Regions from separate parts of the Nonomuraea sp. NPDC004354 genome, predicted to be linked through region 2. Evidence: predicted binding sites of a transcription regulator. Region 2 holds the regulator's gene; the other holds the start of a gene.
What was found. Region 2 encodes LexA, which represses DNA repair genes until DNA is damaged. Its sites were predicted from a motif close to TCGAACANNTGTTCGA; they were not measured.

Region 1 (7,078 bases), on a different contig from region 2:
GGGGCACCGTACACGCTGTCTTCATCCGCGCCCCATGGGTGGAATCGGTGGGTTCCGACGTCGAGGTGCTGGCGACCGCGCCCCCTGGGGATAGGATCGTCGCGGTCCGACAGGGACCGCTGCTCGCGACATCGTTCCATCCGGAGCTGACCGGAGACACTCGCGTGCATGAATATTTCGTCAACATGGTGAGGGAGCTCTAGGTCATGTCCGGCCACTCCAAATGGGCTACGACGAAGCACAAGAAGGCCGCGCTCGACGCCAAGCGCGGCAAGCTGTTCGCGAAGCTCATCAAGAACATCGAGGTGGCGGCCAGGACCGGTGGCCCTGACCCGGATGCCAACCCCACCCTCTTCGACGCCATCTTCAAGGCGAAGAAGAACTCGGTGCCCAACGACAACATCGAGCGCGCCCGCAAGCGTGGCGGCGGCCTCGAGGCGGGCGGCGCCGACTGGCAGACCATCATGTACGAGGGCTACGCCCCCGGCGGTGTCGCGGTCCTCATCGAGTGCCTGACCGACAACCGCAACCGCGCCGCCTCCGAGGTCCGTGTCGCGCTCACCCGCAACGGCGGCTCGCTGGCCGACCCCGGTTCGGTGGCCTACATGTTCAACCGCAAGGGTGTCGTGATCGTCCCCAAGGACGGGCTGTCCGAGGACGACGTGCTGACCGCGGTGCTCGAGGCGGGCGCCGAGGAGGTCAACGACCTGGGCGAGTCGTTCGAGGTCGTCTCCGAGGCCGGTGACCTGGTGCCGGTGCGCAAGGCGCTGCAGGAGGCCGGCATCGACTACGACTCGGCCGAGTCGAGCTTCCTGCCGACGCTCAACGTCCCGCTCGACGAGGACGGCGCGCGCAAGGTCTTCCGCCTCATCGACGCGCTCGAGGACAGCGACGACGTCCAGAACGTCTACGCGAACTTCGACGTCAGCGACGACATCATGGAGAAGCTCGACGCCTGAAAACGGCTCGCGGCGGATGTCCCGCAGTGCGTAGGTTGACCTGCTGTGGAAATTCGTGATCTGAGCCCGGACGACCTCGACGCCGTCCTCGACACCCGCAAGCGCTCCTTCGGCCCGTTGCCCGCCGACCTCGCCGACAACTGGCGCGCAATGGCGCTGGCCACCCTGGAGCAGGGACGCTTCCTCGGCGTCTTCGACGGCTCGAGGGTGGCCGCCGCCGCGCGCCTGCCCGGTTTCACCCAGTGGTGGCACGGCAGGCCGCAGCCGATGGCCGGGGTGGCGGGTGTGGTCGTCAACCCCGAGGACCGCGGACGCGGCGTGGGCAGGCGGCTCATGCGGGCCGTCCTCGGCAGGGCGGCCGAGCTGGGCGAGGCCGTCTCGGCCCTCTACCCGGCCACCACGCCGATCTACCGTTCGCTCGGCTGGGAGCACGCGGGCGCCGAGAACGCGGTGACCCTCGCTCCCGAGGCGCTGCGCACCATCGGCCCGGCCGAGCAGGTCAAGCTACGCAGGATGGAGCCCGACGACGTCGCCGAGGTGATCGCCATCCTCGGCCGCGTCCACGCCGCCAACCGCGCCAGCGGGCCCATCTGCTGGGACGAGGCCGCCTGGCGACGCTACCTCGACGAGGATGACGACTTCCGCTACCTGGCCGACGACGGGTTCGTCGCCTACCGATGGGACGGGGGCGACATCGCCGTCGACAACCTCGTCGCCGGCTCGGAGGCGACCGCCCGCGCGCTGTGGGCCATGGTCGGCACCTCCTCCTCGATCGCCAAGAAGGTCACCGCCGTGGTCGCGCCGAACGACCCCGTGCTGTGGCTGGTGCGCGAGCGGGCCAAGGAGCAGGTCAAGCAGACGAGGTGGATGTTCCGGGTCGTGGACGTGGCCGAGGCGATCGCCAGGCGAGGCTTCCCGTCGGTGGTCTCGGCGCACGCCGTGATCACGGTCGACGACCCCGAGCGCCCGGCCAACAGCGGCACGTGGCGGCTGGAGATCTCCGGCGGCTCCGGTACGGCCGGCGCCGCCACGGGGCAGGGGCCGCGCTTCACCGTCAACGGCCTGTCGGCGCTGTACGCCGGGATCCCGACCTCGACGCTGCGCCCGGCCGGCCTGCTGTCCGGCCCGGAGGAGTTCGACGAGGCGCTGGACGCGGCGTTCGCCGGCACGCCGTACATGATCGACTACTTCTGATCGTCCGGCTCGGGCCCGCGCCCGCCGGGCGGCGCCGTGGAGCGAGGCGCGTTCGCCGTGCGCCGCCCGCCCAACCAGGGTAGAGTTCGCTGCCGAACAGATGTTCGGCAGCGAACGGAGGGCGGGCCGTGCGGGTGATGGGCGTCGACCCAGGGCTGACCAGATGCGGCCTCGGGGCCGTCGAGGGCCGCCCGGGCGCGCAGCTCAAGCTCGTCGCCGTCGGCGTGGTGCGCACCTCCGCCGACGACGAGCTCGGCGCCAGGCTCGTCGGCATCGAGCGCGGCATCGAGCGGTGGCTCGACGACGTGCGGCCCGACGCGGTGGCCGTCGAGCGCGTCTTCGCCCAGCACAACGTCCGCACCGTGATGGGCACCGCGCAGGCGGCGGGCATCGCCGTGCTGTGCGCCGCCAGGCGCGGCCTGCCGGTGGCGCTGCACACGCCCTCGGAGGTCAAGGCCGCCATCACCGGCAGCGGCACCGCCGACAAGAAGCAGATCGGCACCATGGTCACCAGGCTGCTGCGGCTGGCGGAGATGCCCAAGCCCGCCGACGCGGCCGACGCCCTCGCCCTGGCCATCTGCCACGTGTGGCGCGGCGGCACCCAGAACAGACTGGCCGAGGCGCTGGCCAAGGCATCGAGAGGACGTGCGCTGTGATCGCGTCGGTTTCCGGGGTCGTGGCGGCCGTCGCGCCCGACTCGGCGGTGATCGAGGTCGGCGGGGTGGGTGTGCTGGTGCACTGCACACCCGGCACGCTGGCCACCCTGCGGGTCGGCGAGCCCGGCCGGCTGGCCACCTCGCTGGTCGTCAGGGAGGAGTCGCTCACCCTGTACGGCTTCGCCACCGACGACGAGCGCACGGTCTTCGAGCTCGTCCAGACGGCCAGTGGCGTGGGCCCGAAGCTGGCCCTGGCCATGCTGGCCGTCCACACGCCCAACTCGCTGCGCGTCGCGGTCGCCTCGGCCGACCTCAAGGCGCTGACCAGGATCCCCGGCATCGGCCAGAAGGGCGCCCAGCGCATCGTGCTGGAGTTGAAGGACAAGCTCGGCACGCCCGAGGAGGCGGTCAACGCCGCGCTCAACGGCGACGCCGCCCTGCCGCTGTGGCGCGAGCAGGTCCACTCGGGTCTGGTCGGCCTCGGCTACTCCACCAGGGACGCCGACGAGGCGATCGCGCTGGTGGGGCCGCAGGCCGACGCCGAGGTGGCCGCGGGCCGGCAGCCGCAGGTGGCGGTGCTGCTCAAGGCGGCGCTCAGGGCGCTGAGCGTCCGATGAGGCCGGCGGTGGCGGGAAGCGGGCGCCCCGGCGGCGGGGAGATGGCATGAGCATCGAACGTGACCTGGTCTCGCCCGACGCCGAGGGCGACGAGCTGCAGATCGAGGCGGCGCTGCGGCCCAAGCGCCTGGCCGACTTCATCGGCCAGGCGCGCGTGCGCGAGCAGCTCTCGCTGGTGCTGGAGAGCGCGCTCAAGCGGAACCGGCCGCCCGACCACGTGCTGATGAGCGGCTCGCCGGGGCTGGGCAAGACCACCCTGGCCATGATCATCGCAGCCGAGCTCGGCGCCCCGCTGCGGATCACCTCGGGCCCGGCCCTGGAGCGCGCCGGCGACCTGGCGGCGATCCTGTCGACGCTGACCGAGGGCGAGGTGCTGTTCATCGACGAGATCCACCGGATGGCCCGCCCCGCCGAGGAGATGCTCTACCTCGCGATGGAGGACTTCAGGGTCGACATCATCGTCGGCAAGGGCCCCGGCGCCACCGCCATCCCGCTGGAGATCGCGCCCTTCACCCTCGTCGGCGCCACGACCAGAGCGGGCCTGCTGCCGGCGCCGCTGCGCGACCGGTTCGGCTTCACCGCCCACATGGACTTCTACGAGGTCGCCGAGCTCGAGCAGGTGCTGCGCCGCTCGGCCGGGCTGCTCGGGGTGACGCTGCCCGAGGAGGGCGCCCACGAGATCGCCAGGCGCTCGCGCGGCACGCCCCGCATCGCCAACCGGCTGCTGCGCCGGGTGCGCGACTTCTCCGAGATCCGCTCCGACGGCGTCATCACCCGCGACGTCGCCTCGGCCGCGCTCAACCTCTACGAGGTCGACGCCGAGGGCCTCGACCGGCTCGACCGGGCGGTGCTCGGCGCGCTGCTGCGCAAGTTCGGCGGCGGCCCCGTCGGGCTGTCGACGCTCGCCGTGGCCGTGGGGGAGGAGCCGGAGACGGTCGAGGTGGTGGCCGAGCCGTTCCTGGTGCGCCAGGGGCTGCTGGCCCGCACGCCGCGCGGGCGGGTCGCCACCACCGCCGCCTGGCTTCACCTGGGCCTCACCCCTCCGCCGGAGGCGCCCTTCTGACCGAGACGCCCGCCGCCGGGCCGGGACGGCAGGACCCGGCCGCCGGAAACGCCACGAAACGGCGCGGTCACAGAACGGTTGCAAGCATTGCGAATTGGGAACTTCCCCGCGCGCCGAATCGCTGCCTCGTTGCCGGGTTTCGCAACAACCGCCTACACTCCGTGGCTTGGCTGGCTGTGTAAGCTGATGGGCTGAGCGGCGCGGCCCCTCGACGCAACGCATGGAATTTCCGGCTCGACGCCGGTGTCATCATCTTGACAGACGATGGAAGGTCGCCCTCGTGGACTCAGCAACGCTTATGAACATCCTGCCGCTTGTGCTTCTGGTGGTGGTGTTCTACTTCCTGCTCATCAGGCCGCAGCGCAAGCGGCAGCAGGAAGCCGTTCAGATGCAGAACTCGCTCGCGCCCGGCGCCCGTGTGATGACCACCACCGGCCTGTTCGCCACCGTGGTGGCTGTCGACAACGAGGACGTCATCCTGGAGGTCGCTCCCGGCGTCGAGACCCGCTGGGTGAAGGCCGCCATCGGTCGGGTCGTCACCCCCGTCGCCGATGACAAGCTCGCCGCGACGGAGCCTGAGACGACCGAGACGAAGGAATCCGCCGTAGCCGACGAGCCGGTCGACCGCAACGACGACGAGGACACCAACAGCAAGAAGTCCTGACCAGCTTGCGGCCGACCCCTACCTGAAAGAACAGACGACCAGTGGCCCGACCGACCAGCGGCCAGAGCAAGCCGGGGCGCACGCTCCTGGTGCTTCTGGCGCTCATCTTCGCCATGGGCGGGGCGATGTTCCTGCAGCCGGCGTTCACGCCGAAGCTCGGACTCGACCTCGCAGGTGGCACGACGGCGACACTGTCGCCGATCACTCCGAACGGCTCTCCCCCCTCTGAAGAGAGCCTCAACCTCGCCGTCAACATCATCCGTGACCGGGTGAACGGCACCGGAATCTCCGACGCGGAGGTCGCCAAGTCGGGCGACAACATCGTCATCTCGGTTCCCGGCGCAGGCAAGGACGAGGTCATCAAGCTGGTCGGCACCACGGCGGAGCTGCGCTTCCGCCAGGTCCTGGCCGCCGAGGCGGCCCAGCCGCAGCCGAGCACCATGCCCACCCAGGCGCCGACGCCCTCGGGCTCAGGACAGCCTTCCACGCAGCCGAACGGGCAGTCGTCCGACCGGCCTTCCACGCAGCCGAGCGCCCGCACCTCGGCCAACGCGCCCACACCCAGCGCCTCCCCGACGGGCAAGGCCCTGTCGTCCGCGCTGACCTCGCCCAACCCCTCGCCCTCCGCCGCTGCGACCGGCGAGCGGAAGAGCCAGAACCAGGACCAGAACAAGGGCCAGGACAAGGGCCGGAACGCCAAGGCGACCCCGTCCGCGACGCCGAGCGCCCAGCCCAGCGCGCCGACCCAGGACTCCGCGCTGGCCGGCATCGACCCCGCGCTGGTCAAGCAGTACAACGAGCTCGACTGCGCCAAGAACAAGCAGCAGGGCGTCCAGGACGACCCGAGCAAGCCGTACGTCACCTGTGACGCCGACGGCACCGCCAAGTACATCCTCGACAAGGCCAGGGTCGTCGGCACCGACATCGACACGGCCAGCGCCGGCGTGCAGCAGACCACCGGCCAGTGGGTCGTGCAGCTCAACTTCAAGAGCAAGGGCGCCACGGCGTGGTCGACCCTGACCACCGAGGCCTACCAGGCCCAGCCGCCGCGCAACATGGTCGCCGTGGTCCTCGACGGCGTGGTCATCACCGCGCCGAACATCAACGAGCCCATCCCCGGCGGCCGGGCGGAGATCTCCGGCGGCTTCACCCAGCAGACCGCGACCGCGCTGGCCGACCAGCTGAAGTACGGCGCGCTGCCGCTGAAGTTCGTGCGCAGCTCCATCGACACGATCTCCTCCACCCTCGGCCAGGACCAGCTGCGCGGCGGCCTCATCGCCGGCGCCATCGGTCTCGGCCTGGTGGTCATCTACTCGCTGCTGTACTACCGCGGCCTCGGCGTGGTCGCGGTGCTGAGCCTCCTGATGGCCTCGGTCATCACCTACGAGGCGGTGGTGCTCCTCGGCACCTACGCGGGCTTCAGCCTGTCGCTGCCGCACATCATCGGTCTGGTGGTCTCGATCGGCATCACAGCCGACTCCTTCATCGTCTACTTCGAACGCATCAGAGACGAGATGAAGGAGGGCAGACGCTCGCTGCGCGCCGCCGTCGAGGTGGCGTGGGTGCGCGCGCGCCGGACGATCCTGATCGCCGACGCGGTCATGTTCATCGCCGCCGTGGTGCTCTACTTCCTGGCCGTCGGCGGCGTCGCCGGCTTCGCGTTCGCGATGGGTCTGACCACGCTGATCGACGTGGTCGTGGTGTTCCTGTTCACCAAGCCGTTCATCGCGCTGCTGGCGAGGTTGAAGTTCTTCGCCAAGGGGCACAAGCTCTCCGGTCTCGACGCCGAGCGCATGGGCCCGGAGACTGTTCGTACGACCACTCCGCAGGAGGCCTGACATGGGACTCGGGCGTCGCCTCTACCGTGGCGAGATCGACGTCGACTTCGTCGGCCGCCGGAAGCTGTGGTACAGCCTTTCGGCCTT
Region 2 (7,078 bases):
CCAGATAGGTCGCCTCCGGCATCGCGTACCCCGGCACCCGCTCGGCGATCAGACGCCGGTTGCGGTCCAGGGCCGCCATGGTGTCGCGCAGCCACCCGTCGCCGTGCCTCCACGCGGCGACCGTGGCCTCGACGCCGAAGATGTTCGCCCCGCCGTACAGGAAGGCGGGCTGCGACTGGAGCGCGTCGCGGACCCGTGCCGAGCCGACGTGGGCCAGCGCGCAGCGGATACCGCCGAGGTTGAAGGCCTTGGTCGCGGAGGTCAGCGTGACCGTGCGTTCGGGCAGGATCGTGGCGAACGGGATGTGCGTGGCGGGCGAGTAGACCAGGTCGGCGTGGACCTCGTCGGCGATGACCAGCACGTCGTGCCGTTCGGCCTGCTCGGCCACGGTGGTGAGCTCGTCCCTGGTGAAGACCTTTCCTGTGGGGTTGTGCGGGTTGACCAGGACGAGCGCGCGGCAGCCGGCCAGATCCGCCAGGTCGGTGTGCAGCGTGCGGCCCATCTCCTCGATCGTGCCGAGGAAGGGCGGGTACGCCGGAACCTGCATGGCGATCCTGTCACCGGGTTCGGTGGCGAGATGAAGGACCACCTGGAGCGCCTGGTTGAGATCGGAGAAGGTGCGGACGGCTGCCGGGTCGGCGGGCCAGTCGTACCGGGTGAGCATGCGCTCGGCGAAGGTCTCCGCCAGCGGTCCGGCCTGCGGGTCGGCGGCCCAGGTGGGGTAGCCGAGGTCCCCGCGGGCACGCCGCTGGAGTGCCTCGACGATCGGGGGAGCGGTGGCGAAGTCCATGTCGGCGATCCAGCAGGCGATGACATCGGGACCGGCGCTCGCCCATTTCAGGCCGTCCTTGGCGGGCGGGGGGAAGAAGTCGTCCACCCGATCAGTGTCACCCAGACCCGGGAAATGTCCGATGGGCCGGGATTGCCGGAAATCGAACGCATCGGTGTCGCCGAGCGTCGGAGGGTTCTGTGCGACCAGCTCGCGCCCGAGTCCGGATAGCGGGATGCCTGGAAGAGCCCTCGCACCAACGCATGAAGAGATGGCCAGTCCGTTCCCCGAACTGTGGGCTGGGGTTCGGACGCGCGCCCCTCGATGGGTACGGCTCCACCCGGCCCGTCGGCATCCGGCCGCCGACGTGCACGACTGGGCCGCCGGTCGGGTCGCTGCTCCGTGCGTAACGTCGGTCGCGGGTCGGGTGATGTTCCACCCGAAGGCGTCGCTCGCGGGTAGGAGCCGGGATCCGCGCGTGGGCATCGGCATGCGGAGGCGGCGTACAGCCAGGCGACAGGCCATTCCGGGCGTCGGCGTGCGGAAGCGACGGACACTCAAGCGACACGGCATTCCGGACTGGGCAGGGCTGTGTCGGTCCCACCGGCCAGGGCTACGCCGGCTCGATCGACCCTCGGGAAAGGTGAGGGCCGATCGAGCGGCGAGATGCGGTCAGAGGCGGCGCAGGACTGCGACGACCTTGCCGAGGACGCTGGCCTCGTCGCCGGGGATCGGGTCGTAGTTGGCGTTGTGCGGCACCAGCCAGACGTGGCCGTCCTTGCGCTTGAACGTCTTCACCGTCGCCTCGCCGTCGATCATGGCTGCCACGATGTCACCGCTCTCGGCCACCGGCTGCTGCCGTACGACCACCCAGTCGCCGTCAGCGATCGCTGCCTCGATCATCGAGTCACCCGCGACCTGGAGGAGGAAGAGGGTGCCCTCGCCGACGAGCTGCTTGGGCAGCGCGAAGACGTCTTCCACACTTTCCTCGGCGAGGATGGGGCCACCGGCGGCGATGCGACCGACCAGGGGAACGTAGGCGGCCGTCGGCCTGCTCACCTGCGACTCGACCTCGCTGGCATCGGGGTCGACCCACAGCACGGGCTCACCCGGCAGCCTCACCTCAAGGGCGCGAGGGCGGTGCGGGTCACGCCTCAGGTAGCCCTTGCGCTGCAACGCGGTCAGCTGGTGAGACACGCTGGACGTGCTGGTCAGCTGCACGGCCTCGCCGATCTCACGCATGGACGGCGGATAGCCGCGCTGCTGGACGGAGTCGCGAATCACCTCAAGGATCTTGCGTTGCCTGGGCGTCAGGCCCAGTGAGTCGCGACGGCGGACCGCAAGGTCGCTGACGCCGTTGCCGTCATTCGGCTCGCTCATGCTTTCCTCCTCGCCCGGCGGCCTGCCTCACCGGCCCACCCTTCCGGTCCGTGGTCTTCATGTCGCACACAGCGACCGTACCGCCGATGGAGATCAACTTCAAACAATTGTTCGAGTCTTCCTCGAAATCGTCGGTGACGTGGTGTACAACATCGTACGGGAGTTCGATCGACACCGTGTTCGATTCACTGATCTTTGTTTGACCTTTTCCTTGGGTCGACGGTGGCGGGAGGTCATCAGTGCGGGCGACCACGACGACAGATTCGACCGGCCAAGACGAGCAACTCACCCTGATCGCCGACATCACCAGGGAGGAGTGCGGGCGCCCTGCCGTACCAGGAGACCGGCGCCTCCGCCTGGTCCCTCCACCCCGAGGTACGGCAGGCCAGGACAAGCAGATCGGCGGACGGCCCGCGGGGCCGCGCGAGGTTGGGGGTGGACGGTTTGCCGGGTCGCGAGGGGCATCGGGCGGACAGTCCACGGGACCACGCGGGGCAGGAGGCGGGCGGTTGCGGGTCGTCCGCGACCAGGGGGTGGCGGGGCCGGGTGTGCGGGAGGGTGCGCCCGGCCCGGCAGACGACAGCACAGATACGGGGGCGGCGATGAACGGCAGGCGAGAGCGGAAGGCGCGCGCAGACGCCCGGTCGGGCGGGACGGGGCGCGGAGATGGCCGGTCGGGTGGGACGGGTCGCGGTGACGGCCGGTCCGGCGGGACGGGTCGCGGTGACGGCCGGTCGGGTGGGACGGGGCGCGGTGACGGCCGGTCGGGTGGGACGGGTCGCGGTGACGGCCGGTCGGGTGGGACGGGTCGCGGTGACGGCCGGTCGGGTGGGACGGGTCGCGGTGACGTGGCGCGTGGCGGGCGCGAGCCGCAGCGGCTCACGTCAAGGGGCAAGAGCGGCGGCCTGCGTGGCGGGTGGCGGCTTCGGGGCAGGCGGCGACCTGGCGCGATGGACGGCGGTCCTGGGAGGCCCGCGCCACAAGGGCGCGAGGCTCCCCCTGACGCCGCGCACGCGCAGGCCGGTAGGGGTCGGCCGGGCGACACGCCGACCGCGAACCTGCAGACGAAAGAACCGGGACCGGGGGCACGCCGTGTGCGGGAGGCGCTCGCACGCCCTGGACGAGCAGGGGCGACGCGTTCAAGCCGCGATGGTCAGGGGCAGTCGCTCCGGGGTCGGGCTCGCATAGGAGAGATGGCCGCGGCTTCGGCTTGGGAGAGGTGGTCGGTCTCCGGCCGGGTTCGGACGGGAGAGACGGCCGCGGCTTCGGCCTGGGAGGGGCAGCCTGTCTCCGGTCGGGCTCGCATAGGAAAGACGGTCGCGGCTTCGGCGTGGGAGGCGCAGGAGCTCTCTGGCCGGGCACGCACGGGACAGGTGGATGGGGGTTCGGGTCGCGTGGGGCAGGCGGTCGCGGGTCCGGCTCGCCGGGCGCAGGTCGTCGAGGCGGGGGCGGGGGAAAGGCCTGGAACGGTCCGCGCGCAAGAGCAACGGGCGGGTACGGGTCGTGGCAGGCGGCCGCGGTCGGGCGCGCGCCACACGCGGGGAGCGCTTCGGGTGGTCGCGCCGGAGGAGCGACAGTCGAGGAGGCAGACGGGGGAGCGACAACCAAGAAGGTCGGAGGGGGAGCGACAGGCGAGGAGGTCGGCGGCGGAGCGACAACCAAGAAAGTTGGCGGGGGAGCGACAGGCGAGGAAGTCGGTGCGGCTCACGGCGCCCATGAGGCTGACCAGGCGAGGCAGGGTCGCGGTCGTGGGGCTGTTCGCCGTGCTGTCCCTGGGCGGGTTCGTGCTCGGAGCCAAGGCGACCAACTGGGCGATGGCTCAGGAGACGACGAGTGCGGGACACGCGGGCCTGCCGTGGGTGATCGTGGAGAAGGGCGACACGCTGTGGACCATCGCCGCGGCGATCTCTCCGGGCGACGACCCCACCGCCGTCGCCGAGGAGATCAAGCGGCTCAACGGGCTGGAGAGCTCACTCATCCGTCCGGGCGGCCGGCTGTACCTCCCCGACAAAGCTCCCTGACCGACCGGCGATTCCGGACCGGAGGGACGGCAGGCGCCCGCGCGTGCGACCGACACGAACCGCCCCCGTGCCTCCCCGATCGTCGACCACCGACCACCGCCCGCCGACCACCGCCCGCCGACCACCGCCCGCCGACCGCCGACTGCCGACTCAGCGTGCACACACGAGTGCGTGACGGCATCGGACGGACGGAGCGCCAAGCCGCCGACGGCATCCCGTCGCGGTCGGGGTGGCCCGACGCCGTCTCATGGGAATGTCGGCGGCAGCCCATCAGGGCGGCGGCGATGGCATCGAAAGAGCCGCTCGCAGCCGTGGTCCGAACGGCGGTTGCCGGCCCGGAGACGGCCCGATCCACGAGCCGGCGGAGCCGACACAAGCGTTGCTGAAGGCGGTGTGCACGGAGGATCTAGCGACTGATCGCCCCATGCGTCCTGCCCTCAAGCGGCTCCCGGCTGATCGATTGTGGACACGCACACGGTAGCGTCCGCATGACGATCATGAAACGAGGACCGCTGTGACTGAATCGTCCAGGAATGCGCCGGACATGTCCCGTGCCGCCCGCTTGGCTCGCCATAGTGCAGTCTCCACCGCCCTGGGGCTGCTCGCCGACCGACGGCTGGCCGAGCTGGTGGAGGCCGCCCCACCCCTCGGAGCCGGTGTCGGCGGTCCCACCGCGCTCCTGGAGGTCGAGGGCAGGCCGGTCTTCGTCAAGCGGGTCCCCCTCACCGACCTGGAGAGGCGGCCGGAGAACACCAGGTCCACCGCGAACCTGTTCGGGCTTCCCACGTTCTGCCACTACGGGCTCGGGCTGGGGTCGGGGTCCGGCGTCTGGCGCGAGCTGGCCGCGCACGTCATGACGACCGGGTGGGTGCTCGGCGGCCACTTCGACGGTTTTCCGCTGCTGCACCACTGGCGGGTGCTGCGGGAGCCGGCCCGGATGGCGACGGCCGGAGAACAAGCGGCGTTGGAGGAGGCCGCGGCGTATTGGGAGTCCTCCCCGGCGGTGCGCGCGCGGCTGGAGGCGCTCGCGCAGGCGTCGGCCGCGGTCGTGCTGTTCCTGGAGTACGTTCCGCAGGACGTCAACCGGTGGCTGGAGGTGCAGGCCGCCCTCGGCGGCGACGCCGTCGAATCGGCGTGCTCCCTCCTGGAACGGGAACTGGCCGCCGGGGTCTCCTTCATGAACGCGAACGGGTTGCTCCACTTCGACGCGCATTTCGGCAACATCCTCACCGACGGCAGCCGCCTGTACTTCACCGACTTCGGCCTGGCGTCTTCCCCACGCTTCGAGCTCTCCGGCGCCGAGCGCGACTTCCTCCGCCTGAACGCCGGCCACGACGAGTCCTACACGGCCCGGGAACTGGTCAACCGGCTGGTGATCGCTCTGAGCCGCCCGGCTGACCGGGCGGAGCTCCTTGATCTCGTACGGCGGTGCGCCGAGGGTGACAGCCTCCCTGGCGTCCCGGAGCCGATCGGGAAGATCCTCAGACGCCACGCGCCCGTCGCCGCCGTCATGAACGAGTTCTACGGCACGTTGTTCGACGAGACCAGGACGGCACCCTACCCGGCGGCCGACATCCACCGGGCGCGCTCCGCCCTGTCCCGCTGACAGCCCGCCCGCGCGCGCCGCGGCGTCCCCGGGATGTGCCGGGTGAGGCGCGCCGGGATCGCGGACCGACCTGCCGCCGCGCTCATGCGTCATCGTGGCCGGCCACCCGGGACGACACCTGGCTGTTGTGGTCTTCGTGGGGGCGGTTGAGCAGCAGGTCGGCGGCGCGGGCGAGGACCTGGGCCCGGGTGCGGTCGCCGTGGTCGGCGGCGAGGAAGTGCTCCCCGATCGCCACGCAGAAGGCAAGCATGCTGCGGGCCTCCACCTCGTCGGGATCGGAACAGAAGGTGCCGATCATCTCCCGCAGTAGCGCCATGCGCTTGTTGTCCACCCGTCGCAAGCGCTCGGCGACCCCCTCGTCGCGCCGGGCCCAGTCCCGGACCGCGAGGTCGATGGGCAGCAGGCGGTCGTCGGAGAAGGTGAGCACGCCCGCGCGCTCGATCTTGGTTTTCGGGTCGCCGCCTTCGCGCTCGACACGGTCGATCACCTCGTCCGTGCTCTCCCGCTCCCAGGCGTCCAGCATCGCCTCCAACAGCGCGTCGCGGTCGGCGAAGGACCCGTAGAACCCGCCCTTCGTGACGCCGAGTCTCTTCGCCAGGGCCTCGACGCGGACGGCGTCCGGGCCGCCGGCGGCCAGCGCCCGCAGCCCCTCCTCGATCCACCTGTCACGCGGCGTGCGAGTTGCGCCCACGATGTGTCTCACCTCACTTCTCCACCATGTATACGCCCCCGTATAACAGGGGCTATTCTCATTTTATACGGTGGCGTATGAATGAATGGAGACACCGAGATGACCGGCGGTCATGTCGCCTTTCACCACCCGCGGCCCGGGCGCGTCGAGAAGTCCGTCGGACGCACGCACCAGACGCGCGAGACGCTTCTTCGGCCGGCTCCGGCCGCCGCTCGCGACCTGGGCGAACGCATTCCCACCCTGCAAGAGAGGCGGTCACGGCCATGAGGCTCCCCGATACCGCGCACACCCGTCGCTCCTGGCGGATCCACGAGATCTCCGGCGATTTCCGACTTGAGGACGTCTGGGCGATCCGCGCTCCCGGCGCCGGGCTGGATCACTTCCCCACGAAGCTTCGCCGTGATCCAGGCGTCGGGCGCCGGGCGAGACTCCGGCTCCTTCGGTCGCCGTTCGCGGTGCGCTGGAAACTCGGTGCCCTCTTCGAGGGGGACAAGCCCAATGCGGACATCGGGGGACAGGTCCCGTCACTACGCGACCGCCTGCCGAGCAACCTCCGCGCGGCCACACCTGGCTCAGGCGCGGGGTTCGCGCCGTTCACCCCGGTGTACGAG

Region 1: the regulator LexA is predicted to act here: its motif matches at 2,246-2,261, upstream of ruvC (crossover junction endodeoxyribonuclease RuvC).

What each region holds. Positions count from the first base shown of each region.
Region 1 covers NZ_JBSGDV010000010.1:53,324-60,401, reverse strand. The annotation lists gene pdxT (pyridoxal 5'-phosphate synthase glutaminase subunit PdxT) at 1-203, shown strand, start outside; gene ACWENQ_RS25960 (YebC/PmpR family DNA-binding transcriptional regulator) at 207-959, shown strand; gene ACWENQ_RS25955 (GNAT family N-acetyltransferase) at 1,005-2,153, shown strand; gene ruvC (crossover junction endodeoxyribonuclease RuvC) at 2,282-2,809, shown strand; gene ruvA (Holliday junction branch migration protein RuvA) at 2,806-3,426, shown strand; gene ruvB (Holliday junction branch migration DNA helicase RuvB) at 3,473-4,489, shown strand; gene yajC (preprotein translocase subunit YajC) at 4,806-5,153, shown strand; gene secD (protein translocase subunit SecD) at 5,195-6,991, shown strand; gene secF (protein translocase subunit SecF) at 6,993-7,078, shown strand, end outside.
Region 2 covers NZ_JBSGDV010000003.1:863,941-871,018, reverse strand. The annotation lists gene ACWENQ_RS14655 (MalY/PatB family protein) at 1-877, opposite strand, end outside; gene lexA (transcriptional repressor LexA) at 1,442-2,149, opposite strand; gene ACWENQ_RS14645 (LysM peptidoglycan-binding domain-containing protein) at 3,865-4,170, shown strand; gene ACWENQ_RS14640 (serine/threonine protein phosphatase) at 4,715-5,776, shown strand; gene ACWENQ_RS14635 (TetR/AcrR family transcriptional regulator) at 5,859-6,479, opposite strand; gene ACWENQ_RS14630 (DUF2867 domain-containing protein) at 6,494-7,078, shown strand, end outside.